DNA from 3 places in the Shewanella sp. Choline-02u-19 genome. Region 1 is predicted to be linked to each of the others. Evidence: predicted binding sites of a transcription regulator. Region 1 holds the regulator's gene; each other region holds the start of a gene.
What was found. Region 1 encodes sigma-54, which starts transcription at its own class of promoters, with help from an activator protein. Its sites were predicted from a motif close to GTTGGCACGNNNNTNGNNT; they were not measured.
Positions count from the first base shown of each region.

Region 2: a site for sigma-54 is predicted at 6,323-6,341, ahead of fliD (flagellar filament capping protein FliD). Genes of this name have one in related genera too.
Region 3: a site for sigma-54 is predicted at 4,150-4,168, ahead of CXF83_RS08020 (DUF3192 domain-containing protein). Genes of this name have one in related genera too.

Region 1 is NZ_PJBE01000013.1:3,103,788-3,113,965, reverse strand. It holds gene CXF83_RS20295 (molybdate ABC transporter substrate-binding protein) at 1-285, shown strand, start outside; gene mgtE (magnesium transporter) at 382-1,746, opposite strand; gene CXF83_RS20285 (HPr family phosphocarrier protein) at 1,832-2,107, opposite strand; gene rapZ (RNase adapter RapZ) at 2,094-2,948, opposite strand; gene ptsN (PTS IIA-like nitrogen regulatory protein PtsN) at 3,417-3,860, opposite strand; gene hpf (ribosome hibernation promoting factor) at 3,863-4,150, opposite strand; gene CXF83_RS20265 (RNA polymerase factor sigma-54) at 4,181-5,692, opposite strand; gene lptB (LPS export ABC transporter ATP-binding protein) at 5,830-6,561, opposite strand; gene lptA (lipopolysaccharide transport periplasmic protein LptA) at 6,558-7,106, opposite strand; gene lptC (LPS export ABC transporter periplasmic protein LptC) at 7,170-7,727, opposite strand; gene kdsC (3-deoxy-manno-octulosonate-8-phosphatase KdsC) at 7,724-8,275, opposite strand; gene CXF83_RS20240 (KpsF/GutQ family sugar-phosphate isomerase) at 8,277-9,254, opposite strand; gene CXF83_RS20235 (calcium/sodium antiporter) at 9,301-10,178, opposite strand, start outside.
Region 2 is NZ_PJBE01000012.1:173,753-183,930, reverse strand. It holds gene CXF83_RS02885 (rod-binding protein) at 1-397, shown strand, start outside; gene flgK (flagellar hook-associated protein FlgK) at 445-1,818, shown strand; gene flgL (flagellar hook-associated protein FlgL) at 1,829-2,746, shown strand; gene CXF83_RS02870 (hypothetical protein) at 2,767-3,783, shown strand; gene fliB (flagellin lysine-N-methylase) at 3,848-5,023, opposite strand; gene CXF83_RS02860 (flagellin N-terminal helical domain-containing protein) at 5,268-6,074, shown strand; gene fliD (flagellar filament capping protein FliD) at 6,365-7,744, shown strand; gene fliS (flagellar export chaperone FliS) at 7,758-8,138, shown strand; gene CXF83_RS02845 (hypothetical protein) at 8,107-8,433, shown strand; gene CXF83_RS02840 (flagellar hook-length control protein FliK) at 8,426-9,529, shown strand; gene CXF83_RS02835 (flagellar basal body-associated FliL family protein) at 9,545-10,000, shown strand; gene CXF83_RS02830 (RNA polymerase sigma factor FliA) at 10,013-10,178, shown strand, end outside.
Region 3 is NZ_PJBE01000013.1:284,876-295,053, reverse strand. It holds gene CXF83_RS08045 (DUF3549 family protein) at 1-619, shown strand, start outside; gene CXF83_RS08040 (DUF3301 domain-containing protein) at 616-1,011, shown strand; gene CXF83_RS08035 (DUF962 domain-containing protein) at 2,322-2,624, opposite strand; gene CXF83_RS08030 (GNAT family N-acetyltransferase) at 2,617-3,255, opposite strand; gene CXF83_RS08025 (DUF2789 domain-containing protein) at 3,375-3,704, shown strand; gene CXF83_RS08020 (DUF3192 domain-containing protein) at 3,737-4,108, opposite strand; gene CXF83_RS08015 (hypothetical protein) at 4,257-4,616, shown strand; gene CXF83_RS08010 (Zn-ribbon-containing protein) at 4,616-5,389, shown strand; gene syd (SecY-interacting protein) at 5,478-6,125, opposite strand; gene queF (NADPH-dependent 7-cyano-7-deazaguanine reductase QueF) at 6,185-7,042, shown strand; gene CXF83_RS07995 (LysR family transcriptional regulator) at 7,082-7,996, opposite strand; gene CXF83_RS07990 (alkyl/aryl-sulfatase) at 8,171-10,168, shown strand.

The DNA of each region.
Region 1 (10,178 bases):
AGTGCTAAAGCACCTAGTGGCCGTAATACCTATGGTTGGGTGATGGAAAATAATCGCGCTGACATCTTTTTAACCTATTGCACTAATGCTGTTCTTGCACAAAAAGAGGTGCCTAGCTTGAAAGTGGTACAGCTGCCCAATGAGATAGCGGTGGGAGCAGATTATGGCTTAGTCGTGTTAAAGGCTGCACAACCTGATGCCTGGAAACTAGCAATGTTTGTGTTATCTGAAAAGGGCCAAACAATCTTAGCGGACTATGGTTTTAAAGCGCCACTCAAACGATAAATACAACAAGCTCTGCGTGAAGATTGATGAATACTAAAAGACCGCTTTCTAGCATTAGCTAAAAGGCGGTCTTTAGTTTATTCAACTTTCTTTAAGCTACTTTATCAGGAATACGGTCGCCAGTCCTAAGAAGGCAAATAAGCCGATAACATCAGTCACTGTGGTTAATACCATGCCGCCTGCAAGCGCTGGGTCGATGTTCATCTTTTTAAGCAGTAACGGAATACTTGCGCCAGCAAGGCCTGCAACCGTCATGTTGATGAGCATAGCTCCACCAATCGTTGCTCCCAAGGTAATGTCACCTTTCCAAGCCCACACTGCTGCAAACACAAGAACGGACCACAGCAAGCCATTCAGAAAGCCAATGGCAAGCTCTTTGCCAATAAGCCACCTGGAGTTACTTTGACCAATTTGACCTAGGGCGATACCACGAATGACCAGCGCTAAGGTTTGATTACCTGCAACACCGCCCATACTGGGAACAATGGTCATTAAAATCGCGATAGTGGCAAATTGCTCTAATGTTCCTTCGAACATATTACTCACCGATGCTGCGAGCAGCGCGGCAAACAAGTTGACGGTTAACCACAGTGAACGGCGAAAGGTACTTTTGAGTACAGGACCAAAGGTATCGGTATCATCATCCATACCTGCCATACCCATCATCGAATGTTCGGCATCTTCTCGAATAACATCGACCACATCATCAATGGTAATACGGCCAAGCAACTTGTTATCATCATCAATAACGGGGGCAGAAACCCAGTCATGACGCTCAAACAGTTGCGCCACTTCACTGTCGGACATACCCACGGGAATAGCTTCGAGATCGGCGGCCATGATCTCTCTAATCGATGAATCTGGATTACAGGTGAGTAGATCGGCAATGCGCACACCGCCGAGTACTCGGTCCTGTTTATCGACCACATACAGCATATCGGTTGCGGCTGGCAGTTCGCCGCGAATTCTCAAATAGCGCAATATCACATCGATATTGACGTCGGGTCTTAGGGTTACAGTATCGGTATTCATGATACTGCCAGCAGTATCATCGGGATAAGAGAGCGCCTGCTCAACCCTGACACGGTCTTGGGCACTCATCGACTGCAGCACTTCATTAAAGATGCTGTCTGGTAAGCTTCTAAGAATGTAGGCTAAGTCATCGGTATCCATGCTTTCAGCCGCTTTAGCGACGCGCTCTGGACTCATTTGGCGAATAAGATTGTCTTTAAGCTCTTCGCCTAACTCATCAAGAATTTCACCTGTGTGCTCTTGGTCAATCAATTGCCATAAAACTTGGCGGGTGCGGGGCGGCGAAGATTCGAGAATAAAGGCGATATCGGTGGCTGCCATATCCTGCAACATATTGCGGACATGAACAAACATCCCGCTACCTAATGCTTTATTTAGCTGATTGAGGCGTTGGTCTGTTGTTTCGTTGTCTAAGACTTCAATCGGCATGGGTCCCTCGCAGGGTCTTTTAAAAGGCGCTTATCATAACGTAAGTAAAGGGGGATAAATAACAAATATTAGGAAAATGGACGGACTAATTATCTTCGTCGAATTTGGTATTGATCAAATGACATATGGCATCTAACGCTGGTTTTGCATCTGGGCCGTTGGCGAGAAGCTGTATGGATTTACCCATTCCAGTTTCTAACATGAGTAAGCCTAGTACACTTACCGCTGAAGCTTGCTTTTCACCTTGAATAATAGTGATTTGGGCATCAAATTCTGAGGCTAAAACCACCAATTTTGTTGCCGCTCTGGCATGTAGCCCGAGCTTATTGCAGATGGTGACTTGCCGTTCAATCGTTGGCATTTTTTAACTCTCTATGGCTAGAAGTGACTTTATGTCGGCCTTTTTTGAAGTGTTCAGCGAGTCGTTCTGTGACATAAACAGAGCGATGCTGGCCACCAGTACAACCAATAGCGATAGTGAGGTAGCTGCGGTTGTTACGTTCTAAATCGGGTAACCAAGTCTCCAATAAATTCTCGATCTGCCAGATAAACTTATTGACTGTAGGGTGCAGATTTAAAAACTCTTGCACGGGTTTATCGAGCCCTGTCATGGGTCTGAGATCCGGCTCCCAATGTGGATTTGGAAGAAATCGAACGTCAAACATAAAATCAGCTTCAGTTGGCATGCCATGTTTAAACCCAAAAGACTCAAACTTGATCATCAACTCTTTATCGACGTTGCCTAATAAGATCTCACGTACTTGGTCATTGAGATCGTAAATATTGAGGGTAGAAGTATCAATATAATGGTCAACGATCTTAGCGAGCGGTTCCAACTGGCGCCCTTCAAGCTGAATTGCTTCTTTTAATGAAATGTTTGCATGAGACAAAGGGTGCAGACGACGAGTTTCGTTGTAGCGCTTGAGGAGCACTTCATCGCTAGAGTTTAAAAAGAAGCTCAATAACTCCACGCCTTCTGGCAAATTGGTCAGATGCTTAATCCATTCGTTCTCTTTTTCTGGCATGTTGCGGATATCAACACTAATAGCGACTAACTCTGAGTTACCAGAAAGTTGTTCAAGCAGGGTGCCCATCATTGGCAATGGTAGATTATCGACACAATAATAGCCGAGATCTTCTAGCATTCTTAACAGTACTGATTTGCCTGAGCCGGAACGACCAGAGACTAGAACGAGTTTCATCTTTTCACTACCTAATAAAAGTTAGAATTAATGTTTTATAAATGTATACGGGGTGTACAAGATTATAGATTAACTTTTTTCTGGCTTAAAGCAATAGCTTAGGCTAGTTGGTAATAATAAATAATATTGCTGTAATAAATGCCTAGGTCGTTAAATCTTACTGCTTGTATATCGGTAATCTCTAGCGACTTACGGACTTGAGTCCGTCGAGATAGTTGCACTTTTAGGTTTGTTTTTACCGCAGTTTATACATTATTTTGGCGAGGTGGGACGATACGGAGGCAATGCAGTTTAATTATTCTCCACAAATAGCCTATAACACGGCAACAATAGCTTAGGAACACTGGTTTAAGTGTTTCTAAGCTATTCCTACAAGAGTGTGTAAGCGTTTCTCTTTGCTCATGTCTTATACTTCTTGAACATCAAAAAATACGTAAAAACTAAGCTCGACAGATCAGAGACCTCTCACTATTGAGTGATTAAGTCGTATAACTCAGATTCACTCTTACTTTTTCTCAACTGCTTCACGATCGCTTTGTCGTTAAGCTTTTCTGCCATTGAAGACAGCGTCGCGAGATGTTGCTCACATTGATCTGCGGGCACTAACAGGGCAAATAATATATCAACCGGTTGCTTATCTATCGAGTCAAAAGATATCGGTGTTTCACATTTGATTAATATGCCCAATGGATGGTCAATATTAGCCAATCTCCCGTGAGGGATTGCTATACCGTTGCCTATACCTGTGCTACCCATTTTTTCGCGAGCCAACAGGCTTTCGAAAATCTCTTGTGAAGAAAGGGTAGGGTACTGGGCAGCGGCAATATCGCTGATGAGTTCCAGTACTTTTTTCTTACTGCCCGGAGTGGCACAGGTAGTGCATTCCGGCTGCAGGATGGTACATAGTTCCATCGTTAGTGTTTGGTCAGCTTCTCTTTGTGTTTAATAACCTGACGATCTAATTTGTCGATCAGGGAGTCGATTGCGGCGTACATGTCCGCATGTTCCGAAGTGGCAAAAACTTCACCTTTTTTCAGGTGAATTCGTGCTTCGGCAATCTGTTGCATTTTTTCAACATTCAATATGACGTGCACATTATTGATCTGATCGAAATGACGTTCAAGCTTTGTAAATTTTTCTTCAACATAACTGCGCAGTGACGCAGTGATTTCAATGTGATGCCCAGTAAGGTTAATTTGCATAGAAAGATTCCTCCAAGTGTATAATTTTAGTTATAAACTCTTGCGTTGGTTTGAGGGCGGGATCATCATTGCTTCGCGGTATTTCGCGATGGTACGTCGAGCAACTTTAATCCCCTGTTCTGCCAACAGTTGCGCCATTTTGCTATCGCTTAATGGTTTCTGTTGGTTTTCAGCTGCGACTAACTTCTTAATAAACGCTCTAATTGCTGTTGATGAGCACTCTCCACCGTCGTCGGTTCCGACATGACTAGAGAAGAAATACTTTAACTCGAAAATACCTCTAGGGGTATGCATATACTTTTGTGTGGTCACCCTTGAGATAGTGGATTCATGCATCTCTACGGCTTCAGCAATGTCGTTGAGTACCATAGGTTTCATGGCTTCATCACCATATTCGAAAAATCCCTGTTGGAACTTCACAATACAGTTGGAGACTTTTAGGAGGGTCTCATTACGACTCTCAATGCTTTTAATAAACCATTTAGCTTCTTGTAAGTGACTACGAATAAATTGGCCATCTGCTTGATTTTTTTGGCTACGAGCCATCGAAGCATAGTGTTGATTGACGTTGATTTTTGGCATGTAGTCGGGGTTGAGTTCAACCACCCAACGGCCTTTCTTTTTTGTCACTGAAACGTCGGGGATCACATATTCGTCTTTACTTCGCGTGACTGCCAGGCCCGGTCTTGGGTTCAAGGTTTGAATAAGCGTGATAGCATCACGCAGGTCATCCTCTTTGAGCTTAGTCTTACGCATCAATTGCCTAAAATCACGTCCAGCAATCAAATCTAAGTAATCTTTAATGAGCAGGCGAGCATTGTCTATATGGGGTGTTGTTTCTGCATATTGAGCTAATTGGATAAGCAGACATTCACTGAGATCTCTGGCTGCGACGCCGATAGGGTCGAAATGCTGCACGCGTTTGAGTACGGCTTCCACTTCGTCTATCTCGATCTCTGGATCGCCCATTGCTTCAAGAATATCTTCACAATTCTGAGTAAGGTAACCTCGCTCATCAACCGCATCAATAATGGCGGTGGCAATCGCTAGGTCATTATCAGAAAAAGGCGTTAGATTTTTCTGCCATTCAAGATGTTCGTATAAACCTTCAGTGGTTTCGCCTTGGAATGGCATATCATCATCGCGCATTCCGCCGGAGCTTGAATTCGAAGACACGGTATAGACTTCATCCCAAGTAGTATCCATTGGGAGTTCATCTGGCATTGAATCTTGCGTTAATGCATCAGAGGTGTCTACCGCAGCGCTATCCTGCTGTGGATCAACATCTGTGTTACTGCTGTATTCATTGTCGCTATCCGACTCTGAATAGCTGTCAGAGTCACTGGTGGTTCTATCTTCGTTGCTGATAGGCTCGCCATCGGATTGCTCTTCATCTAATTCAAGCAGTGGATTAGAGTCTAATGCTTGCTGGATCTCTTGCTGCAGCTCTAAAGAGGACAATTGCAAAAGGCGAATAGCCTGCTGTAATTGTGGAGTCATAGTTAGCTGCTGACCCATTTTGAGCTGGAGTGACGCTTTCATCTTACCGCTATTCCCTACACTGTAATTAAACGTTGAAGCTCGGTGATTTGACGAAGAGAGCTTAAAGAGTCAACACTTTGATTGTATTCATATACTTAGCTAATGCTATACAATTAAACCCGCATACTGTGGGTTAACTATAGCCTGAATTGTTCACCTAAGTACACTGCTCGAACCTGCTGATTATCTAATATCTCGGCAGGTGTGCCTTCTGCAATCAAATTTCCGTGACTTACGATATAGGCATGTTCACAAACGTCCAATGTTTCACGCACATTGTGGTCTGTGATCAACACCCCTAAGCCACGGCTTTTTAACTGTTCAATAATCTTTTTAATATCGATAACCGATATTGGATCAACGCCGGCAAAAGGTTCATCGAGTAGAATAAACTTTGGGTTGGCTGCCAGTGCTCGAGCGATTTCAACTCTGCGGCGTTCACCACCTGATAACGCCATGCCTTGGCTATCGCGGATATGGGTGATGTGAAACTCTTCGAGTAGGTGTTCAAGTTGCTCTTCACGCTGCTCGTTATTGATATCTTTGCGAGTCTGTAATACTGCCATGATATTGTCACGCACTGAGAGCTTTCTAAAGATGCTTGCCTCTTGTGGCAAGTAGCCAATGCCTTTACGTGCTCGGAGATGCATTGGGTCTAAGGTTAAATCATCGTCATCGATTAAGATCTGACCCTTGTCGCTCTGAACTAAACCAACAACCATATAAAATGTTGTGGTTTTACCTGCACCATTAGGACCCAATAACCCAACAATTTGCCCTGTTTTGACCGTTAAACTCACATCTTGAACAACGGCTCGGCTCTTATAACTTTTCGCTAAATTGCGTACGGTCAGCGTTTTTTGGGTCATTGCTGTTCCTGCTTTTTAATGGGTGCGGCTGGGGTTTCAGGCGTCTCTTCTTGATAAGCTTCAGGCTGAATGATAGTGATCACGCGATCATTACCTTTACCTGTACTTTCTGCGACTAATTTTTGTAGTCCGATATTGTACTTGATGCGGTTACCCGTGACTTGGCTGCCCTCTTGCTCCAAGGTTGCATTACCTAACAAGGTTAAGGTTCTTGTTGCCAACTCATAACGGATCTCTTTCGCACTTGCCATCGCCGGGCGGCCATCTTCCATCATTTGGGTATATGTCGCAGGATTACCCGTAGCCACGAGTATTTTTCCTGAGCTCGCTTCTTTGGAGAACACCCGTAATTCATCAGCCTTCATTTTAATTGAACCCTGAGTCACTTCTACAGGACCAAAAAAGATCACCTGATTATTTTTTATATCAGCTTCTTGGCTGGCAGCAGCAATTTTAACTTCTTGCTTTAAGTCATCGACTTGCGCGTAGCTACTAATGCTAAGCAGACACAACAGACCTGCAAGTATTGATTGATTGTATTTCATAACTTCCTTCTACTCCGCTATTGGGTTGCTAGCATGAGTGAGTATATTTGTTTTTTGAATCGCTTACTTAACATCGTAGATCCCTTCGACTTGACTGATCAACTTTACACTTTGGGCGTTAAGATCAGCATAAAGGCCTGTTCCCTGAATCACAAACTCATTACCAGTGACGTAAATGATTTCATCAGAGGTCATAACCATCGTCTCTAGATCAAGCTCTAAATAGGAGGTAGACAATGTTTGGATCGGCTCTTCTGGACTAATAGAATCGATAATAACATTGTTTTCCAATGAGACCTTACCGGTTAAATTGTTATGGGTTCCTTTAGCCGCGGTTAAACGCCATTGGGCTTGACCATCATCGGGATAGATCAAATAAACCGGGTCAGTGAAGTAAGTCATACTGGCTTCTTCAAAGTGTTCCATGTGCTTGGCGGTGACTTTGCTATTAATGAGACCCGCTTCATTGTATTCAGTGCTGCGCATATCATTGATGATGTAGTTAGGGCGTTCGCTTATATCAATGTCTAACGTTTGGTCGCTTTTTTTAGACTGCACTTGCCAATAAAGGATCAGTGCGGTGCCAAATAAAGCGATAATCGCTAGGGTGACGCGATTCATATGCTCATCCCGTGAGCCGACTCAAACTTACCTTGGCTAAGTAATAACAAGTCTGTGAGCTCTCTAAGGGCGCCATGACCACCATTAATATGAGTTGTCATTAAAGCATGTTGCTTCACGTAAGGGTGGCCATCAGCGACGCAAACCGATAAACCGACCTCTTTCATCACCGGCAAGTCGACCATATCATCACCTATATAGGCAACTTCATTTGGATTGACATTGTAAAGTGCTAATAACTCATTGTAGGGGCTTAACTTGTTATCAACGCCTTGATAAATATGAGTGACGCCGAGTGCTGTCATTCTATCTTCGACAATTTTTGATTTTCGACCAGTAATAATCGCCACGTTAATGCCGCTAGAAAGAACAGAGCGAACACCGTAACCATCTCGAGTGTGGAATGTTTTAAGCTCTTCGCCGGAGTTGCTCATATAGACTAGGCCATCGGAAAATACGCCATCTACATCGCAAATAAGCAGTTTGATTTTGCTGGCGGCTTGCCAAACATCATCGCTAATCGGGCCATAGAATCCCTGTTTAGACATGTTAAATAACTCCTGCTTTCACCATGTCGAGCATGTTAAGTGCACCGACAGGTTGTTGCTGTGAATTGATGACTATCAAACCATTAATGTTTTTCTCTTCCATCACTTTTAATGCTTCTGCTGCAAGTACATTATCAGTAATGGTGACACAGCCTTTAGACATAACTTCAGCAATGGGGGTGGTACGTAAGTTAACTTCTGCATCAATCACTCGGCGTAAGTCGCCGTCGGTGAATATACCGACTAAAGTGCTTTTCTCATCGACAATGGCAGTCATGCCTAAGCCTTTTTTAGATATTTCGTAAAGCGCATCGGTAATACAGATATCATGCTTTACCAGCGGCAGCTCATTGTCTTTATGCATTACGTCACTGACTTTTAAGAGTAGCTTACGCCCTAAAGTTCCACCGGGATGAGACAGTGCAAAGTCATCTTTAGTAAACCCGCGAGCTTGCAGTAAAGCAACCGCTAATGCATCGCCCATCACCAAAGTGGCCGTCGTGCTCGATGTTGGCGCTAATCCCAGCGGGCAGGCTTCTTCGGGCACTTCAATACAAAGGTGCAGATGGGCTAGCTTTGCCATGTTGGATTCCGGCTTGCCTGTTAACGAAATCATCGGCAGCCCCATGCGCTTGATTACTGGCATTAATGTCAGAATCTCACTCGATTCACCTGAGTTAGAGATAGCAAGGACGATATCGTTTTCGCTTAATACGCCTAAATCACCGTGACTCGCTTCACCTGGATGGACAAAAAATGCAGGCGTTCCAGTGCTGGCTAATGTGGCTGAGATCTTATTACCTATATGGCCTGATTTGCCCATTCCCATAACGATAACTTTGCCGGTGCACTGCAATATTAATTGGCATGCTTGGGCAAACTCATTTGAGTCTACATATTGGTAAAGGTTATCGAGTGCTTTTTTCTCGATATCAATGACCTTGGTGCCCCACTGGCGTAGCTGCTGTTCATCTACCATTTCTTGGTCTCTCTCTAATTTACTGCTTTATAGGTCGCATTCATATTTAAGATAGGAAAAGTAACGCTTGATACGCGACAAATGTAATGAGTAGAACAACGCCATGCCAAGGCTTTAGTTGCCTAGCGCGTCCGCTCAATAATATCAGTATTGCAAGCGCACTGCTCGTTGCAAGTACCATGTAGAAATCTCTCGTGCTTGCCGCGGCATCGACGGCACCTGGCGCGATAATGCCGGGTATGGCAAGTACCGCTAAAATATTAAATAAGTTTGAACCCACAATATTACCGATGGCTAAATCATCCTCTTTTTTCAACACGCCAGCAATACAGGCTGCAAGCTCAGGAAGACTGGTACCCACGGCAATAATCGTCAGTCCGATGACTAAGTCAGAAAGGTGATAAGCCTTAGCAATGCCTACAGCACCTTGAACCATCCAATCGGCTGAAAGAGGTAACAACACCATGCCGATGACAAGCCAAAAAATCGCTTTCTTGGTGGGGACATTTGAGGGAACCTCATTATCGGCATCAATGGCTAACGCATCGCGATTATTATTCGTCAGACCATGCCAAATTAGGTAGCCCATTAATGCGAAAAAGAGCACTAAAAGAGACACGCCTTCAATTCGGGTTAAAAAGCCGTCATATAAAAAATAACCCACAATGACGGTGGCGGCTAACATTAAAGGGATTTCACGTTTCAGCGTTTGTGAACTGACGGAAATAGCCCCGAGTAACGCTGTAATACCTAGAATGAGTGTGATGTTAGCTATATTGGAACCGAGCACGTTACCAATGGCTGTATCTGTCATGCCTTCCATTGACGCGGTGGCGGCAACAAACATTTCTGGTGCAGAGCTGCCCATAGCCACAATGGTTAAGCCTATTAACATTGGTGGAAGGCCTAAGTTGCGTGCAAAAG
Region 2 (10,178 bases), on a different contig from region 1:
CCACAGTTACTTAAACCAACTCGATGCGGGCGAGTTGATTAAAGCCAATGGCGAACATGGCGCATTGAAAATGGTAAGCCAGCAGTTTGAAGCGCTATTTTTACAAAACGTATTGAAGCAAATGCGCTCAGCATCAGATGTGATGGCCGATAAAGACAGCCCGCTGTCTTCGCAAAACAACGGCATGTACCGTGACTGGCATGATGCTGAACTTGCAGGCCGCTTAAGTCAGGTCCAAAGCACCGGATTAGCAGAGGTGATGATCAAACAATTATCAGCCGGACTTAAGTCTGACCCTGAGACGGTCGCCTCTAGTAATCAACCCAGTAGCGATACTAATACTCGTGCCATGCAGCCCGCCTTGATATTGCCCTTTGTTAGCAAGCTGCCAGAGTAAGTCACGTTGTTGATTAGCCCGTATTTAACCACAAATAAGGATTTAAGATGAGCATGCTCAATATCGGTATGTCAGGACTTAATGCCAGCATGGCTGCCCTGACAGCCACGTCTAACAATGTCGCTAATGCGATGGTGCCGGGATACTCCCGTCAGCAAGTCATGCTCGGCTCTGTGGGTAACGGCGTTTACGGCAGCGGCTCAGGGGTGATGGTTGATGGTGTGCGCCGCATTTCAGATCAATACGAAGTCGCGCAATTATGGAATACCACCAGCGACTTGAGTTTTGCTAAAGCACAATCAAACTATCTGGGTCAGGTCGAGCAGATCTTCGGCTCCGAAGGTAGCAGCATTTCAGCCGGGCTCGATCAGCTGTTTGCTTCACTGAACTCTGCAATGGAGCAACCTAACGAGATAGCCCATCGCCAAGGTGTACTCAACGAAGCCAAAGCACTTACGCAACGCTTTAACTCCATCAGCGAAGGGCTTAACTCACAGGTCTCTCAGGTCGAAGGTCAAATAGGCGCTTCGGCAAAAGAGATTAACAGCCAATTACAGACTATCGCCCGCTTTAACGCTGACATCCAAAAATCCAGTGCCAGCGGTAATGTGCCGTTAGCCCTGCTTGATGCCAGAGATGCTGCGGTAGATGACCTCTCTAAAATTGTCGATGTCAATGTGGTCGAGGATGCCAACGGCATGCTCAATATTTCCTTAGCGCAAGGCCAACCATTGTTATCTGGCACCACCGCATCGAAAATTATCGTCAAACCAGATCCTGCTAACCCACAGTTTAGCCAGATTAGCATTCAGTTTGGTCAATCCAGTTTCCCGCTTGACGAAGCTGCGGGCGGTAATTTAGGCGCGCTTATCGACTATCGTGATAACAGCTTGGTGGATTCAATCGGCTTTATCAATGAACTGGCCACCACCATGGCCGATGAGTTTAATGCAGTGCTTGCCGGCGGTACCGATTTAAACGGTAATCCCCCGACTCAAGATCTGTTTCGCTATGATCCAACCAATCCAGCTGGCAGCTTAACGATGACCTCTGGTTTTACCGCCGACATGCTCACCTTTGGTAAAGATGGCACTCCTGGCGACAACAGTAACTTGAAAGATCTCGTCGAGCTCGCCAATCAAAACTTCACCTTTAGCTCAATGGGTGTCAACACCACCATGAGCGATGCGTTTGCCAGCAAAATTGGTGAATTAGGCTCAGCCTCTCGTCAAGCACAAATGAACCAAGATACCGCAGCAAAGCTGCAACTAGAAGCTCAGGGGCAGTGGGCCAGCACCAGTGGCGTCAACATAGATGAAGAAGGCGTTAACCTCATCATCTATCAGCAATCTTACCAAGCAAATGCCAAGGTTATCTCGACAGCCGATCAACTATTTCAAACGATATTAAACAGTATTTAAGGACATTCGAATGCGCGTAAGTATGCTTAATCTTTACAGCAATAATTTACAAAGCCTGCAGAAATCGACTGTCGATATCTCCAAGTTGAATCAAATGATGGCATCGGGTAAATCGATTCTTCGCCCGTCAGATGATCCCATAGGTTCAGTGAAAGTCATTAACAGCCAAAGAGATATGGCTGCCACGAATCAGTACATCAAAAATACTGAATCACTCTCAACCAGTTTTGGCCGCGCTGAAACTTACATGTCGAGCATGGTCGAATTACAAAGCCGCATGCGTGAAATCACCGTAGCAGCCAATAATGGTAGTTTATCGCCAGAAGACAGAGCCGCATATGCAGCGGAGATGGACGAATTATTAGAAGCCTTTGTCGATACCGTCAACGCCAAAGATGAAGGCGGTAATTACTTGTTTTCGGGTAACTTGACTGACACTGCACCGATTGGAAAAGACGCCAGTGGTAACTATGTTTATCAAGGTGATACCAACCATAGAGAGGTGCAAACCTCCGGCTCATCTTGGATGACTGCCAACAGCACTGCGGCGGAGTTTATTTTCGCTAACGGTAGCGCAGACATTCTCAACCAAACCAAAGATTTTATCACTGTGCTAGAAGATCCTACTTTAGCACCTGGCGACCCCACTTTTAGTCAATCCGCCAGTGACATGTTAACTAGCCTCGATGACACTCTCACCAGTATTAGTTCTGCAATCACAGATATTGGTGGCAAACAAAATACCTTGAGTTTGATCCAAACCTCCCATGAAGAGCGGGTACTATTTAACGAAGAGGTGATTGGGGAAACTGAAGGGTTAGACTATGCCCAAGCCACTGCCGAGTTTAATCTAAAGCTCACCACCCTTCAGGTGACTCAGAAAACGTTTGTGCAAGTATCGCAGTTATCCTTGTTCAACCACATATAATACCAAGCTAAGAGAAGTCGATGCTCAAAGGGATTTCAGATTCACTCCAAGTTCAGCAGCGCAGCCAAACGGTTGCGCCAACGACGGCTATGCAACACCCCGCGAAAGAGCAAGCAAAAGTCAATGTTGCTAGCATTCCAAGCCATAGACTTGAAAGCTATGATAAGTGGGCAAAAGTCACCCAAGGCCAACATAAAATTAGCGCTCAACAAGTCGCCGAACATGGACTACAACAAGTACAAACCTTGCTAAAGCAATTGCAAAATCACAGTCAACAATCTCTCACGTCAAATAATAGCGACTCACTCAGCCAAGCACAGCAGCTCCAACAGCAGCTGGCAGGGCTAAACATCAGCTATCAGGGCACACAATTAGTCGACCATCAGCTCAATCTTATTTCAACTCAACGCCCGGTAGCAAAATACAGTTTTAGCTTAAAGTCTGTCGACTTGATCGCCGTCAACTCCCGTGACGAACAAGTGAATATGCACATAGGCAATGACACAGTAAGGGTACTGCTACCCGCAAATGCTCAACCCGCCGAGCTACTAAAGCGTCTCGACAGCAGTCTCAAGCCGCTCGATATTCGGGTCGTAAAATCCAATGAAGGCCGCGTTATCTTCAAAAGTAATAAACAACAGTGGCAACAAATCCAATCAGGTTTATTGATGACAGGCCAAGGCCAGCGACTCCCTGCTGGTGATGCGCGAACCATTAAGGTCAGCGAAGAGTTAAGCTGGCAAGATCCACGAGAATGGCGTTTTAATAGCCCACAAGAACTTAAACAAACCGTGGCTAAAATCAGTAAAACCCGCCATAAAGTCGAGGGGCAGCTGCAAGAACTTAACCACAGTCAGCGACACATTCAACAGCAACTGCATCAGGCTAACCGCCAAAAAGACACCCTAAAAGGGCTGGATTCGACGCTTAATCAAGTCAAGAGTTTGATGCAACCTGCACCTTTCAGCCTGCAGGTGACGTCACTCATGGCGCAAGCCAACTTCAGCCGAGCTCAGGTGTCTTCCCTACTAACTTAGCGATCTTAAGCGAGAGAATATGGGGCCAAAAAGCCCCGTATTCGTCACTCAATCAATCGCTGTTTCACGCTAGCAGTGTGAGGATCGATGCTAGGTCTTCAAACTGCCCTTTATCCAAGAGTTCCACAGCATATTGGCTATAGTTGGCTTTATGCTGCCTATTGGTGTGATACACCTGAAAACACAGAATGATATCGTGTTCAGACAACCCCTGTTTCTGCGCTGCAATCACGGCTAAATAGCAGCGCAGCATAAAGAAGTCCAACAGCATCACCCGAAATGCCTGCGATGGAGTGAGTGCGTCAACTTGTGGAAAATTCATATGGTAACAATAGTAAAATAAATAACGACTAAATAGCGTTTGATGCTCAGCCAATGCAGGTAAGGCGACATCGCGCCAAGCCTGATTAATCCGCCCCATACTAATTTTATTTTCACCGTCACCCATGGCACAAATGGCTTGGTTTATCTGCTCAAATCGACTACGTCCTCGTCCTGCTTTATTGGTGTTTAACCACAGTTGCATCGACGTGAAAGCGTGCATTTTGTGTATCTCGGTATCTTTATTAAAGCCTTCAAAATGTTGCTTAAGCTGACCGTTATTACTCAAACTCAGCAGTTGTTGAAACATATCATCAATGGCGCTGCTTTCCAGTTCACCATTGGCAACTCGTTCAGTTGTTTTCATTAAAATACCGACCGCTGTGAGCCCATGCTCTATTGGCTGCTCGGGTTTCAATAACAGCTGAATGGTATAATCATGGGCTTTTTTCGCCCATATTGGCGTCGCTTTAAAGGTACGGTGATGGTTCACCGTCATACGTTCAAATTGAAACGCATCGGGCTTAAGCAGAATAGTCCGCGCCGCTTCAGGACAAGATAACGACAGGCTTTCATAACGATCACCATCTTTCATGTGCGACATTCTAGGGTAGGTCTTACAAGTGTGGCTCAACAAGTCCTCACCCGCTTTAGCATGAATTTGACACAGCTGCTTATCATCTAAAAACCCACAAGCACCTTTTGAGTCGAGTACCACTTGAGCCCATTGTTGCTCGCTCTTTTTTACTTTCTTCAGCGCCGTTTGAGCCAAAGACTTAAGCTCCTTGTGCGCTAGGGTCTTTTTGTAACTCTGTTTATCAATAATGATATTCCAGCCATAACAACAGCTATCTTCACAATCACTGCCTATACAACTAAATTGCGTGACGAAGCTGGGTCTAATTAGCGATTTTTCCATTCTAGTTCTCTTAATTCGGCTCCTAACATGACTATATAGAGCGACTAAAAAGACCGTTCACTAAAGCGATTATCGACATAAAATCGTTTTAATTCAAAAAAATTAAACAATATAAACCATAATTTACAACCAGTTACACTTAATGATAACAAAAAGATGATGACGCCTTTTCAGTTTTGATTTTAGCAGTCGTTTTATTATTGGTAAGACCCAGAGCTTAAATGACTTATTAAAGGAAAATATTATGTTATCTGTACATACTAATTATGCTTCACTTGTTTCTCAAAATTCTGTGACAAAAAACAATGACCTACTTAGCAATGCTATGGAGCGTCTTTCTACTGGTCTACGTATCAACAGCGCTGCTGACGATGCTGCTGGTCTACAAATCGCGACTCGTTTAAATGCCAACGTTGTAGGCATGGAAACAGCTAACCGTAACGTGAACGATGCGACATCTATGCTGCAAACTGCTGATGGCGCACTAGATGAGCTAACGACCATTGCGAACCGTCAAAAAGAACTTGCAACTCAAGCCGCTAACGGCGTGAACTCAGCTGAAGATTTAACAGCACTTAACGATGAGTTCGCAGAGCTAACCAAAGAGATCACTCGTATTGTTGATAACACTGAATACTCAGGTAACAAGTTATTCGACTCATTGACCGCCGGTGTTGAATTCCAGATCGGTGCAGGTGCAAGTGAGCAACTAAAAGTTACCGTAGATAAAGCCAATCTTGCTGGTGTTGCTGATGATATTTCAGCTGTCGGTGCAGCAAAAGGCACTATCACTAAGATTGATGACTTCATTGATGCTGTAGGTAAAGAACGTTCAACACTGGGTGCTAACATCAACCGTTTGGGCCACACGAGTTCAAACCTTGCTAACGTAACTGAGAATACTAAAGTTGCTGCTGGCCGTATTATGGATGCTGACTTCGCCGTTGAATCAGCAAACATGACTAAGAATCAGCTTTTGGTTCAAGCGGGTACTAATATCCTGTCTTCTTCAAACCAAAACACTGGTTTGGTTATGGGTCTATTGGGTTAATTTCTCCTCCCTTACCCTCCCAACTTTCAAAAAGAGCCTTTAGGCTCTTTTTTTTTGAAAAATTATCACTGACACACTTCAGCATCACCTTCGCAAGGTCGCCTTAGTAGAGGTATAGCTTCAAATCCAATTGTGGGCAAAGTGACTTGCGGAAGCCGTACTTCCTTTTCCGTGCTGTAAACGGAAAAACGCTAGCGGATACAAGTACAGATAAACAAACAGAATTCAATATATACAAACACTTAACGTTTGGTACAGAGATTGCAAAAGTATCATTATAGGAGGATCAAATGATTTCAGGTATGAACGGTGCATCTTTTGCTGAACAACTCATTTCAGCAGAAAGAATGGGGAAAGATCAACTATTTAAAACCAATTTAACCAAGCATCAAACACAAATTGATGCCTATGAGTTATTGGAGCGTAGCCTCAATAAAATGACCAGTAATCTAGAAAAGATTAATGGTGATGCCTTTGAAAGTAAAACCTCATCAATCAGTGATGAGAACGCCGCGATAACAGTCGACAGTGATGCTCCCACGGGCACCTATGATCTAACCGTCAAGCAACTCGCTCAAGCCCATCAGCTGACTAAAAGCTTTGCCAGTGAAACCGACTTACTCCCCGCGAGTGGTTTATTAAGCATCCAGGTCGGCCCCGATATCGCTGACACTATAGAGATAGATATGGCAGTGCTTAATGCTGACGGCACTCGCACCGTGAATGATCTTCGTGATGCCATTAACTCACACCCAGATAACCCTGGAGTACAAGCCTCACTCGTCAGAACGGGTGGCGGTGTCGAGTTAATGATGACCTCCTCAGAATCAGGTAAAGACAGTACGCTCAAAGTTGAGATGGACGGTGTTGATTGGGGCATGAACCAACGTAAAGCGGCGCAAGACGCAGAGATAGTGCTCAATGGTATCGATATCACGAGTAGCAGTAACTACTTAAGTAACGTTATTGATGGTGTATCAATAGAGCTGAACAAAACACACTCGGCGGGCGAAAGCAGCACCATAAAAATCGAATCTGACACCAGCAGCAGTGAAGATGCGGTTAAGGACTTTGTCGAGTCTTTCAATGACCTGATGAACCAAATTAATCAGCTTACCCGTTCTATGGGCAGTAGCGTCGTCGATGAGGCCAAAGAAAACGATAAGGACACTGACGACAAAGATAAAGACGATGATGATGAAGATGATAAGCCATCATCTGTCACAGAAGATCAGCTCGGTGCCCTCAAAGGTGACTCTACATTAAGAATGCTGCAAGCCAGTATGCGCAATAGCGTATTCGAAGCCGCACCAAACGGTATGCGCTTATCTGACATTGGTATTGAGATGAACCGTAGTGGTGAGCTTGATATCGATGAAGATAAGCTGACCCAAGCACTTAAAGATGATCCCGCGGCCTTAAAAGAGATGTTCACTGCCGATAACAGCTTCATCGATAGAATAGACACTATTATCGAACCATTCACTCAGTCCAATGGTTATCTCGATCTTAAGCAAAACAACCTAGATAGCCAAATTGAACGCGTTGAAGACAGCATGTCTCGCCATGACTATCAGATGAAGCAGAGGTACCAAATTTACCTGTCTCAGTTCACCGCAATGGAAAACACCATTAACCAACTTAACTCAGCTAGCATGCTGTTTAATTAAGGAATGCTAACCAATGTTGAATGAGCACGATCCCTTTAATGCTTACAAACAGACCTCATTAGACGCCCGAGCCGCTGCCGCTAATCCACATGAAATGGTACGGATGCTGCTCGATGGCCTCTTAGAGGAGATCCAACGTGCCAGTGGTTTTATGCAGCGTAAGAGCTTTGAAGATAAAGGTCAGAGTATCAACAAATGTCTCAATATCGTCCATGGCCTCGACTCCATGCTCGATATTGAAAACGGCGGCAAGGTCGCGGCAGGACTCAACCACCTTTATGACTACTGCAGTCGGCAATTGGTCACCGCGAGCGTTGAAAATAGCGTTGCAGCCCTAGAACCCATAACAAAGGTGATTACCGATGTCAGAGCAGGTTGGGCCAATCTCAATTGAGCAGTGGCAACAGTTTGAAAAAGCACTGGCGTTTCACGCGCGCGCTGAAGACTGGGAAAAGCTAGTGATAGTGAATGAAAAGATGTGCAATGCCCTTAAAAAAGCGGGCAAGCCACACTCTCGCTCACAGGTACTTGCACGCCAATCATTAGCGCAAAGCCATGCAAAAATTGTGCAGCAGTTACGACAAGCACAAGGCAAGATCAAGCAAGAGATGGCTCAATTTGAACAGCAGCAAGACGGCCTTGCTGCTTACCAATTTACCTGTGCCAGCGCTGGAGTCACCAATGACTAGTCCCATTTTACCAAGTGCATTAAGCACAACACCGGCCGTTAATTCAGCACGAGTCAGCCATATTAAAGAGCCTGTTGACCAAGCTTATTCCCATGATCTAGAGCAATCGGCGACCGATTCAGCGCCGTTCTCATTGATATTGCCGCAGCCAAGGCAGCCACAAAACGTCAGTATCAATGGTGATATTTCAGGGCAAATAGCCAACACTATTTCAATGTCAGGTGGACCTTTAACAGACGAGAGTTTTCAGCGCGCTAACGTAATAGACTTAGCAAGCCAAAACGCCACGCTGGGACTGGACAATACTGTTAAGCCTTTGCATTTCGCTAGCACTTATACCTCAACAGTCAATCCGTTTACACAAGAGTTAAGCAGCCAAACATCTATTCAAACTGCACAGACAAGCGGCCAGCCATTAACAAGTACAACAGCCGCTAATGACAAAGCCCATACCGCTGCGCTAGCAACAAACTTCGCCAATAGCAGCCCTGGGTCGACCTTCAATAGCAGTGCGGTTAAGCCTGACAGTATGAATCCATTCTTAAGCGCCACTCAGTTAGCAACGGCATTTATAGCCAAACAAGTTGATAGCGCCAGTATCGATACAATTGAATCCACTCATCAAATACTCGCGACAAATACCCGAGCGAATAGTGCCGTTGCACAGTGGGGGCCAGTGTCCGTTTCTCAAGCCGCACCTATGCTGCAGCAGGCCCACGAAATGCTGTCACCATTGCGTGAACAATTACGCTTTCAAATTGATCAACAGATCAAACAAGCAGAGCTCAGACTCGACCCGCCAGAACTCGGAAAAATTGAGCTCAATATCCGTCTTGATGGCGATAAATTACATATCCAGATGCACGCAGCCAACGCTGCGGTGCGCGATGCACTATTAACTGGGCTAGACAGGCTACGCGCCGAGCTAGCCGCAGATCATGGCGGCCAAATTGACGTCGATATCAGCCACGGCGAGTCACCACAAGAACAAACACAGCAGGGTTCGAAGTCGGCCATAGCCGCCGCTAGCCAGCAGGAAGCTCAGCCAATGACAACTGAGATTTCCCAACGAGATCAAGTTGATCTACTCGCATAATTTAAGGATCCCATCATGCCACTCACTAAAAACGCCCGTAAACGGATCAGCTTTTTTCTCTTCATCACGGTTTGGACAGCCGCCATATTTTGGGTTGGCTGGCAATCTCCAACGCTCATTGGAGGCCCTTTCTTAACCCAAGAGCCAGAAATTAAATTAGCAAAATTCTACCCATTAGATAAATTTGTCATCTCTATTCCGGGCGATGAATATCCGCACTATCTACTGTTAGAAATGGCGTTTAAAAGCCGTTCAAACAATGCAGCTAACACCATTAAAAAAGCCGATCCTGTGATTAAAAACTCCTTAATGAAGATGTTTTCAAAGAAACACTTCAATGAACTCAATAATGCGCAGCAGCTTGAGTCGCTGCAAAAAGAGGCGCATATCCTGTTATCACTCGTGCTAGCCGAAAATGACTTCGCCATCGAATTAGACGATGTGTTGTTTACTCGTATGGTCATTCAATAAAGGCCATATGCCATGAATACAGCTCAATCAGCCTACCAAGAAGCAAGTGGAGATATCGCTGTTAATCGTCTATCTGAAAGTCAGGTGATGATGCAATACCTACCTTTAGTGAAGCGCTCAGTATCAAAATTGAGAAGCCATTGCGGCTCGGTGTTAGCTAAAGAGGATATGGAACAGA
Region 3 (10,178 bases), 2.8 Mb from region 1:
GTTAGTGCGAAAACAACTCGGTGAAAAAGCCTCTAGCCAGTATGAATTTGCTCATCAATATTTATCTGGACAACATCCAGCTGAAAACTGGCAAAGCATCGGAATGCAGGGCATTGCAGATGTTTGTGTTAGAGCGGCTGAACTTGATCATCAACAGCATATTAATGCCAGTTTCGATCGCGCGGCAGTAGAAGTACAAATTGCTATGTGCCAGTGCCTAGAGCACCTAACTATCGACGATGCACTCGCAACACAACTTTTCGAAAAGTTTGCTGCAGCTTCCACAGAAAGCCAAGCTTACCTTTTAAGGGCATTAGCATCTCACCCTGAGCAAAGTCAGCAAGCGATCGCTTATTTAGCCAGCTGTAATGGTTTATCCGCAGATATGTTGATTACCATTGCTGCTCGAAATTGGTCAGCGTTAAAAGATGAACCAACTCTCAGTATCTACTTAGAAGCACTTGCCAAACAAGAACAACACTTCTTTAACCAGATTTTTGCTGATATTGTGGCTATTCCATTAATTCGCACACAACTGTTAACTCAATTACGAAACCCTAACCGAAGTGCAGCGCTTTCTGCAGCTATTGGCGGCTTATTTAAGGTAATTAAAGCATGATGACAGATTTCTTATTAATCGTAGCGGTAGTTGTTATCGCCGCCTTTTTTTGGCAATTAAGGCAAATGGCGGAAATGAGCCGTACTTTTGCAACCAAAGAGTGCCAAAAACAAAAGGTACAACTGCTTGCCATCGCTCAGGAAACAGCAAAGCCAAGCTTCGGTGGCAGTACTGGTTTCACTTGGAAAGTAAAATACCTATTTGAATTTAGTACCGATGGCATTAATCAATATAGCGGAAGCTTGTGGATGCACGGTAAAAAAATCCACAAAGTACAGTGGCCTATTTTTCCGGAACCTGAATGGCATGATGCACCAGAATCTCGTGGGTCTGTCGGCGGAAGCTGTGGTGGTCGCTCTAAAAGCAATTGTAGTTCTGGTGGGTGTAAGTAACTAGGCTGAGAGTATTCCCAGTCTAGGTTAAACAGGACCCATTGCCCCCAATTTGCGCTAAAGCACAAATTGGGGGCAAAGAAAAAGCGCGGCTCCATAGGAGACGCGCTTTCGCTATTTCTTTGTAAGCTCATCCTGCTATTTTAATGCTCCTTGCACCATCCATGCGTAACTGTGCTCCCTGCGTCGTCCATGTTCCTTTTCTTTCCTTGTATCTTTCGATACTCATCCCTGTTACTCAGTAATCCTTTTACTAAGCTTGCTCATCCTAAGCGTGTCCAATATCATCCTTGAGAATCCATTCATTCACTATCCGTAGCATCCTACCTTCCTAGGCAGTAAAACTTTCCATCCTGGAATGTTTAACCACTCCTTGGTCGCTCTGGCAATCATTCCTTGAAAGCCTCGTCCTTGATAGTTATCCATATTAAGTGCGGATCCTTCCGTCACTCTTAGATCATCCTAATCTGTAAATCCTTTCTGTCATGCTTCCTTGCACAATCAAATAATAAACTAAAATCCCATAAAAATTGGCTCAATAAGTAACATTTAACATGCAGTCACATTTTAGCCATACAACAATAATCACATAAGCCACTGTTTAAAAACTAGTTTAAATAAAAACCTACTCGTTACCAGCAAGTGATCAGCCTTATTTCGCACGAAGCTGTAAGAGATCTCTCACATAAATCCGAGCAATTTATCAAAGATAAAAGAAAGGGCGTACCTTTCGGTACGCCCTGATCTAGCTTCTTTTTAGCTTTCCCGCTATATATGTGCTCCCTGCATCATCCTTGCTTAACGTGCATCCTGCATCTTCCTTGTAAATCCATTTATTAGCTTGTCCTAAGCCAAAATCCTCATCCTGAGGTTGTCCTAGTTGCATCCTGCAAATACCTAACTATTTAATAAGGTTAGCCTTAACTACTAAACATAATTTTAGATATGACTAAAATATCTATATCCAATGGCTGCTAACTTATCCTTAAACTAGCAGCTGGCCTATCCACTCACTAAATATTTAAACTTGAGAATCAAAATGGTAATGATGATTTACAGCGAACTCTATCGCTAACAAGGCTTACCAATTGATTGCTTGAGTTAACTTTATACGCTTATCAGTCCAGTGCGACGGTCTTTTAGCAAACACTCAAGATCGTAACATTTACGCAACTTATAGAGGTTTTCATAACGTACTGATTATAAACAACTAAGACTATCTATAGTGACTATATCAACAGTATTACCATTTGATGTCCCACATAAAAGTAAGAGATCTCTTACGCCAAGGACATCCGAATCCGATATTTTTATCTCTTCTTGCCTGAAAAGGCTTCAAATAACATCACCCAATCAGCCATTAAACTATAAATGGGATATTTAAATGTCGCCGGTTTGTTCTTTTCAAATACAAAGTGCCCAATCCAAGCAAAACTATAACCAATGACGGGTAACAAACATAACAGTAACCATTGCCCTGAATAGAGCGCGAAAATAGTCACTAAGATCACCAGAGAGCTACCAATATAGTGTAGCGCTCTGCACGTTATATTTTGATGTTGCGACAGGTAAAAGGGATAGAATTCAGCGAAATTATTAAAACGTTTAGTCATTAGTCTGGCCTCGATAAAACATCAATTCCCCCGTCACCTTGCCTATTTCTAGATCCTCCAATTTGTCGAAACCATGATTCGAAAATAATGCAATATGTGCTGGATCGCTAACAAACACACCAACGCCATCAAGCTGCAACTGTTCATCACACCAACTCAATACTGTTTTAACTAATTGACTACCGTAACCTTTGCCTTGCTCATTTGTTGATATAGCAATGAACTGCAAAATACCGCAACGACTATTGGGCAGGTTTTCTATAATTTGGTGTTCTTTTTTGATCCAAGCTTGGGTCGATTGCCAGCCAGCACTTATCAACATTTTCAAACGCCAATGCCAGTAACGGGCTTCACCAAGCGGGACTTGTTGAGTGGCAATACAGGCAACCCCTATCAGTCGTTCTCCAGAAAACATGCCGATTAACCCTTGTTCCTGTTGCCACAGCGCATTTAACTCTTCACGAATAGCGCCACGCAGTTTTTGCTCATATTGCACCTTGTCATCATCATAGAGTGCATCCATAAAAAATGGATCATCGTGATAAGCATTGTAAAGAATTGAGGCGGCAATACGTAAATCTTCAGCCGTTAGATAGACCGCTCGACACTCTTCCATGATTTGATTTTCCATTGTTATTTTCCTTGACCTAGATCACATAAATACCAATGTAACAAGCCCATAGAAAAGTGCAATTAATAATCAACATTCACTTTGTCAGAAATTTAATGTTGTTATAAAACGAGCATCTGATGAGTCATTGGGTGTCAAAAAGTATCGATACTAAACTTGGAGGATTAGGTCGTTTTCTACCATACTGGAAGCAACACGATAGCAACGGAGCGTTAATCATGGACACCACCCCTTTGGATCTAGAACATCTATTTCAACAGCTCGGTTTACCAAGTGATGCTAAAGCAATTGAACTGTTTATACGAAAACATACGATTACTAAAGGGCTGCTTATTCATCAAGCGGGATTTTGGACAATATCACAGCAACATTTTCTAGCAGAGGCATTAGCGGAAGATGCCCAATGGTCGGATTTAATTGACCATTTAGACACCCTATTAAGAAAGTAACTTCACCATATTAAAGAAATATAGAAAGATAATTATATTTTGGTGTAGGCCTTTTCGCCCCATCCAACAACGGCATTATTGCTAATAACTACGGGAGTACACTCATCTTTGGTTGTCTTGCCGTCGCCCTTAACTCGTTGTGTGCGATAAAACAGCACATGCACTTCTTTATCTTGTTGGATATAGGCTTCATTAAAATCAGCAGTACCCATTAGCGTTGTCACCTGCTCTTTTGACATCCCCAGTGAGATCCTCGATAGGCCGTCACGGTTACTTTCTTGGATTTTCTCCCAAGCTCCATTGTTATCCCAATCAGATTCACCATCACCTACATTGATAACGCAACCAGTTAACCCTATGCTTGCTATCCCAAAAAACGCTAAACTTAGTAGATTATTCTTCACATTAACTTCCTGTATTTATATTGATTTTATAAATATCATTAAAGCAAACTACATGCCACATGTTAAAGCATTGTTTAATAATGATTTAATCTTAATTAATTACTGTTAATGAACTAAATATACTAATGAGTAAGGAATTTAACCAACGATGAGCCCTCTAGACCAAGTACTCTGCGCCGCCAAACAGCTCAGCGATGAAGGTAAAAAACCCACTCTTGCATTAATTAAAACTAAGCTAGGTGTCAGTGTTGCAATGCTGACTTTGATCCAAGGCTTACAACAGTACAAATCGATGAATGCTGTAGACAAAGCCGCAATCCCGACTAAGGCGCAGTTAACCGCATCAGCGCAAGCACCTCTGCAACTTCCAACCAACACTCAACAACAGCAAAGAATTACGCAACTTGAGCAGGAGCTGTTAACCCTTAAAACCAACTATCAAGCCGTAATCAACAGATTAACAGCGCTTGAATCAGCATCGCTTAATGCTAGTGGAGCCAAGAAATAATGCATGTTGTTGAATTAAGATTTGAATGCTTCGATAACACGACAATCACTGCCGCCGAAAAAGCCATTAATGGCTTGTTAGAAGCTTATCGCGCCAATGGTCAAATACTCGGTCGAGAATTTGCTGTCGCTTTCAATGACGGTGAGTTTAGAGCTCGCTTGTTGATGCCAGAAAAAAGTAGCCTTGCCAAGCGATTTAATAGCCCTTGGGTCGAGAAAACCTTAATTGAATTAACAGACGCTAAACTACTTGCTCCTCGCGAGAAGTATATTGGCCAAGATATCAATTCAGAAGTGTCTAGCCAAGAGACACCAAGTTGGCAGCTGCTTTATACCAGTTATGTGCATATGTGCTCGCCACTAAGAAATGGTGATACGCTGCAGCCAATTCCACTTTACCAAGTACCAGCGACAGCCAATGGCGATCATAAACGGCTGATCCGCTGGCAAACCGAATGGCAAGCTTGTGATGAAATACAAATGGCCGCGGGGACTAAAGCCGAGTTTGCAGCACTTGAGCAGCTAACCAGCCACAAAAGTGACCTCTTTAGACGCGGCTGGGACTTGCGTGGCCGAGTTGAATTCCTGACAAAAATCCCAACCTATTACTATCTTTATCGCGTTGGTGGAGAAAGCCTAGCCAATGAGAAAAAACGTTGCTGTCCAAAATGTGGTAGTGACCACTGGCTATTAGATGAGCCGCTATTGGATATGTTTCACTTCCGCTGCGAACCATGCCGTATCGTGTCGAATATCTCTTGGGATCATCTCTAAAAGAGACAAAAAAGGTCTAAATTGCAGTGCAATTTAGACCTCTTCTTTCAAGCTAATAGTTTAAGCTTCTAGCGTTAAATTTTACCCGCTATTTCCCACGTAAGTTCTGCCACATTATTTTCATACGCTGCCAAATACCTGGGTGATCGAGTACTGGCATATCTTCTTCCACCAGCTTAACCGGTGGCGTCACTCGCGCCGTAAGCTCAGCGATAAAACCATTTAACGAATCTGCTAACTTTTTACTCTGATTTTCCCCAGGGATTTCAATCCAAACGCTGCCATCGGTATTGTTAATAGTGATCATCTTATCTTCATCATCAAACACACCAATAAACCAGGTAGGCTCTTGTTTGAGCTTCTTTTTCATCATCAAATGTCCGATGATATTCTGCTGTAGATACTCAAAATCAGTCTGGCTCCACGCCTGCAATAACTCTCCCGTTCCCCAAGGTGAGTCAAACATCAATGGCGCTGCAAAATGTGCCCCATAAAATGCACTAAGATCGGCATGTAAAGATAGCTCTAGTGCATGTTCGACATTATCAAAAACACCCGGCACGTCACGCGAGACTGATTTCCATTGCAATGCTTCTTCAGAACCAACGTCAACATCGCCCAAAATACACTCTGACGCTTGTTGCTGCGCATAATATCGAGGGTACTCTCCCAACGCATCTAAGTAGGCTTGTTGGTAGTCGTTTAAAAAAATATCCAGAGCAGGTAAAGAAGACACTTAAGCCGATCCCAAAATCAGTTATAATAAGAGTCTATTTTGACATGGAAACCGTATTGATGACACAACATCATGATCCCTATAGTGACGCACCCGAACTTTCAGAGCTTACATTAGGAAAGTCCACAGGCTACCAAGAACATTATGATGCGTCTTTACTGCAGGGCGTGCCGCGTAAGTTGAACCGTGACGCAATAGGCCTTACTACCGAACTGCCGTTTCACGGCTGTGATATTTGGACCGGATATGAGCTTTCATGGCTAAATGCCAAAGGTAAGCCAATGGTCGCCATCGCGGAGTTTAGCCTAGACTTTCAAAGTGCCAACCTAATTGAGTCTAAGTCGTTTAAGTTATATTTGAACAGCTTTAACCAAACTCAATTTGATGATGTTGAAGCGGTTCAATCTACCTTGACCAAAGATCTATGCCAATGTGCACAAGGTGATGTTAGCGTTAAAGTAATTGAACCGAAAAACTTTAGCCATCAACGTATTGTAGAACTACCAGGCACTTGTATCGATGATTTGGATATTGAAGTCAGCGACTACAACTTTAACCCAGACTACCTTGTCGACAGTGTTGATGACAAAGTGATGGTTGCCGAGACGCTAACCTCTAATCTACTTAAATCAAATTGCTTAATTACCTCTCAGCCTGATTGGGGTACGGTAATGATCCGCTATCAAGGCCCTAAAATTGATCGCGAAAAACTGCTTAGATACTTGATCTCATTTAGACAGCACAATGAGTTTCACGAGCAATGTGTCGAGCGTATTTTTGTCGACTTAAAACGTTTCTGCCAATGTGCAAAATTAACGGTTTATGCGCGTTACACTCGACGTGGCGGGTTAGATATCAACCCCTATCGTAGCGATTTTGAAAACCCAGCTGAGAACCAACGCTTAGCAAGACAATAAGACATAACGAAACCGAGTATTAATGCTCGGTTTTATTTTTTAAGTCTCTAGCGCCTGCATTTGTAAAGCTATCATCTCTCTTAGCCAAGCATTGGCGCTATTGCTCTGCAACTTTTTACTCCAAATCATATGGTACTCAATTGGCCTTGTATCAAAAGGCAATGGGTATTGCGTCAGATTAAACAGCTCAGCATACTCTTTAAGATAATGAGTGGAAGCGATGGCAATAGCATCGCTTTTTGATGCTGTGGCTAACATGGTCAGTAGCGACGATTGCTCACTATAGGTTTTACGTTGCGGCATGACGGCTTCGCTATAAAGTTCCGCGATGGCTAGATTTGAGCGCCGCATTTTGAAGATGACATGCTTTTCAGCAAAATAGGCATTAACGTTAAGTGTATCTTGGATCCTTGGATGATCTTTTCTCGCCACACAGACCAACTTATCGCGCATCAACAGGGCTGCATTTAATGCCACTGGTATTTGGCTCATTATGTCAACGGCAAGATCTATACGCTCAAACTGCAAGTCAGACTGTAACTGCTCCTCATTGGATGGCGGCTCCTTAAAGATAATATCAACCGCCAAGTCAGCCGTCAGCTTATCTATTGGCGCTTGCAATAGTTGCATTATCACTTCATTGGCATACACGTAGAATTCACGCTGATGTATTTTAGGGTCAAACTTCTCCAAACCCGCAACAACACCATCAATAGCATTGAAATGCTGCTCCAACTGTTGATATAAATCATGTCCGGCAGCTGTAGGTTCAACACCGCGTCCAACACGATTAAACAACTCTTCATCTACCTGTTTTTTAAGGCGGTTAATCGCATTACTGACTGAAGATTGGGTTAAATCAAGTTGTTCTGCGGCGCGGCTAAATGAGCGGCAGCGATACACGGCAAGAAATACCGGAAATAGATTAAGGTCAAACTGTTTTGTCTGCGGCATATGACTCAATACTATTTACACTGTGAATATTAATTAGCAATCTAGCGATAATTACTAAATAACACAAGCACTCTACACTAGCCTCAATTCAATTTGTATTGACTCGGTTCAGGCTCCCCTACTCTGCTAAGAGCCTGCTATGAACCTTCTATGAACGACCTTTGAGGAATCACAATGAAAATATCTCCGCTTACAATCGCGATCATCAGTAGCGTAACACTGGGCCTGTCTTCAACTGCAAATGCTGCACAACATGAACACGACCATATAACCGTGCACTATGAGGGCAAGGCCGCGACTGCAGATACGATTAAGCATAACCAAGCCATTGCCCAAACGCTCAACTTTGCAGATACCACCGCATTTGAGCAATCATCTAAGAATCTTATCGCAAAATTTGATAAAGCGACTGCAGACATTCTGCGCGCTGAATTTGCCTTTATTGGTGAGCAAACCCCCGATTCGGTCAACCCATCACTTTATCGTCAAGCTCAACTTAATATGGTGCCTAATGGCTTATATAAAGTGAGCGACGGGATCTATCAAGTACGCGGGACAGACTTATCAAACCTAACTCTCATTAAGGGCGATTCTGGTTGGATTGCTTACGATGTATTACTGACTAAAGAAGCGGCTAAGGCGTCACTGACCTTCGCACTAAAACACTTGCCAGAAGGCAGTGATCTTCCTGTGGTAGCCATGATCTATTCTCATAGTCATGCTGACCACTTTGGTGGTGCTCGCGGCGTTCAAGAGATGTTTCCTGACGTGAAAGTCTATGGATCACACAACATCACCAAAGAGATTGTTGATGAAAACGTACTGGCTGGAAACGCGATGAGTCGCCGCGCAGCTTATCAATATGGGGCCACTTTAGGTAAGGATAACCACGGTATTGTCGATGCCGCGTTGGGCAAAGGTTTATCAAAAGGTGAAATCACCTATGTCGCACCAGACTACACCTTAAATGGCAAAGGCAAATGGGAAACGCTTAAGATAGATGGGCTTGAAATGGTGTTTATGGATGCATCAGGTACTGAAGCAGAATCTGAGATGATAACTTTTATTCCTTCAAAGAATGCACTTTGGAGCGGCGAACTGACCTACCAAGGTATGCATAACATCTACACCTTACGCGGGGCAAAAGTGCGTGACGCACTAAAATGGTCAAAAGATATCAACGAAATGATCACTGCCTTTGGCAGCAAAGTTGAGGTACTGTTTTCTGCACATTCGGCGCCAGTTTGGGGCAATGAAGAGGTCAATCAATTCTTGCGCCTACAACGTGATAATTATGGTCTGGTACATAACCAAACTTTAAGGCTGGCCAATAATGGCGTAGGCATTCAAGATATTGGCGATGCAATACAAGCGACTATTCCTGAGACTGTCTATAAAACCTGGCACACCAACGGTTATCACGGCACCTATAGCCATAATGCCAAAGCGGTTTACAATAAGTACTTAGGTTACTTTGATATGAACCCTGCCAACTTAAACCCATTAACAACAAAGTTAGAATCTGCCAAGTTTGTAGAGTATATGGGGGGCGCGGAAGCAACGGTTAAACGAGCCCAAAGTGACTACATCCAAGGGGAGTATCGCTTTGTTGCTACAGCATTAAACAAAGTCATTATGGCCGATCCTAATAATGATACAGCAAGACAACTTTTAGCCGATACCTATGAGCAATTAGGTTATCAATCTGAAGGTGCAGGCTGGAGAAACATCTACTTAACTGGCGCCCAAGAGCTGCGTGTAGGCATTCAAAAAGGGGCTCCTAAAACAGCATCAGCAGATGTGATTAGTGAGATGGATATGCCAACCTTATTCGATTTTTTAGCCGTGAAAATCGATAGCCAAAAAGCAGCGAAACACGGTCTAGTGAAGATGAACATCATCACGCCAGATACCAAAAGTATTCTCTACATTGAGCTTAGCAACGGTAACTTGAGTAACAATGTGGTGGATGATGAACAAACAGCAGATGCTAACCTCATCGTCAATAAATCAGACGTGACCCAAATCCTACTTGGCAAGACAACCCTCAAAGCACTACTGGCATCGGGTGATGCTAAAATTACAGGCGACAAAACAGCCTTTAGTAAAATAGCGGGCAGCATGGTGGAATTCAATCCAGAATTTGAAATTGTGCCAACACCTAAGAAATAACAAGCCAAGA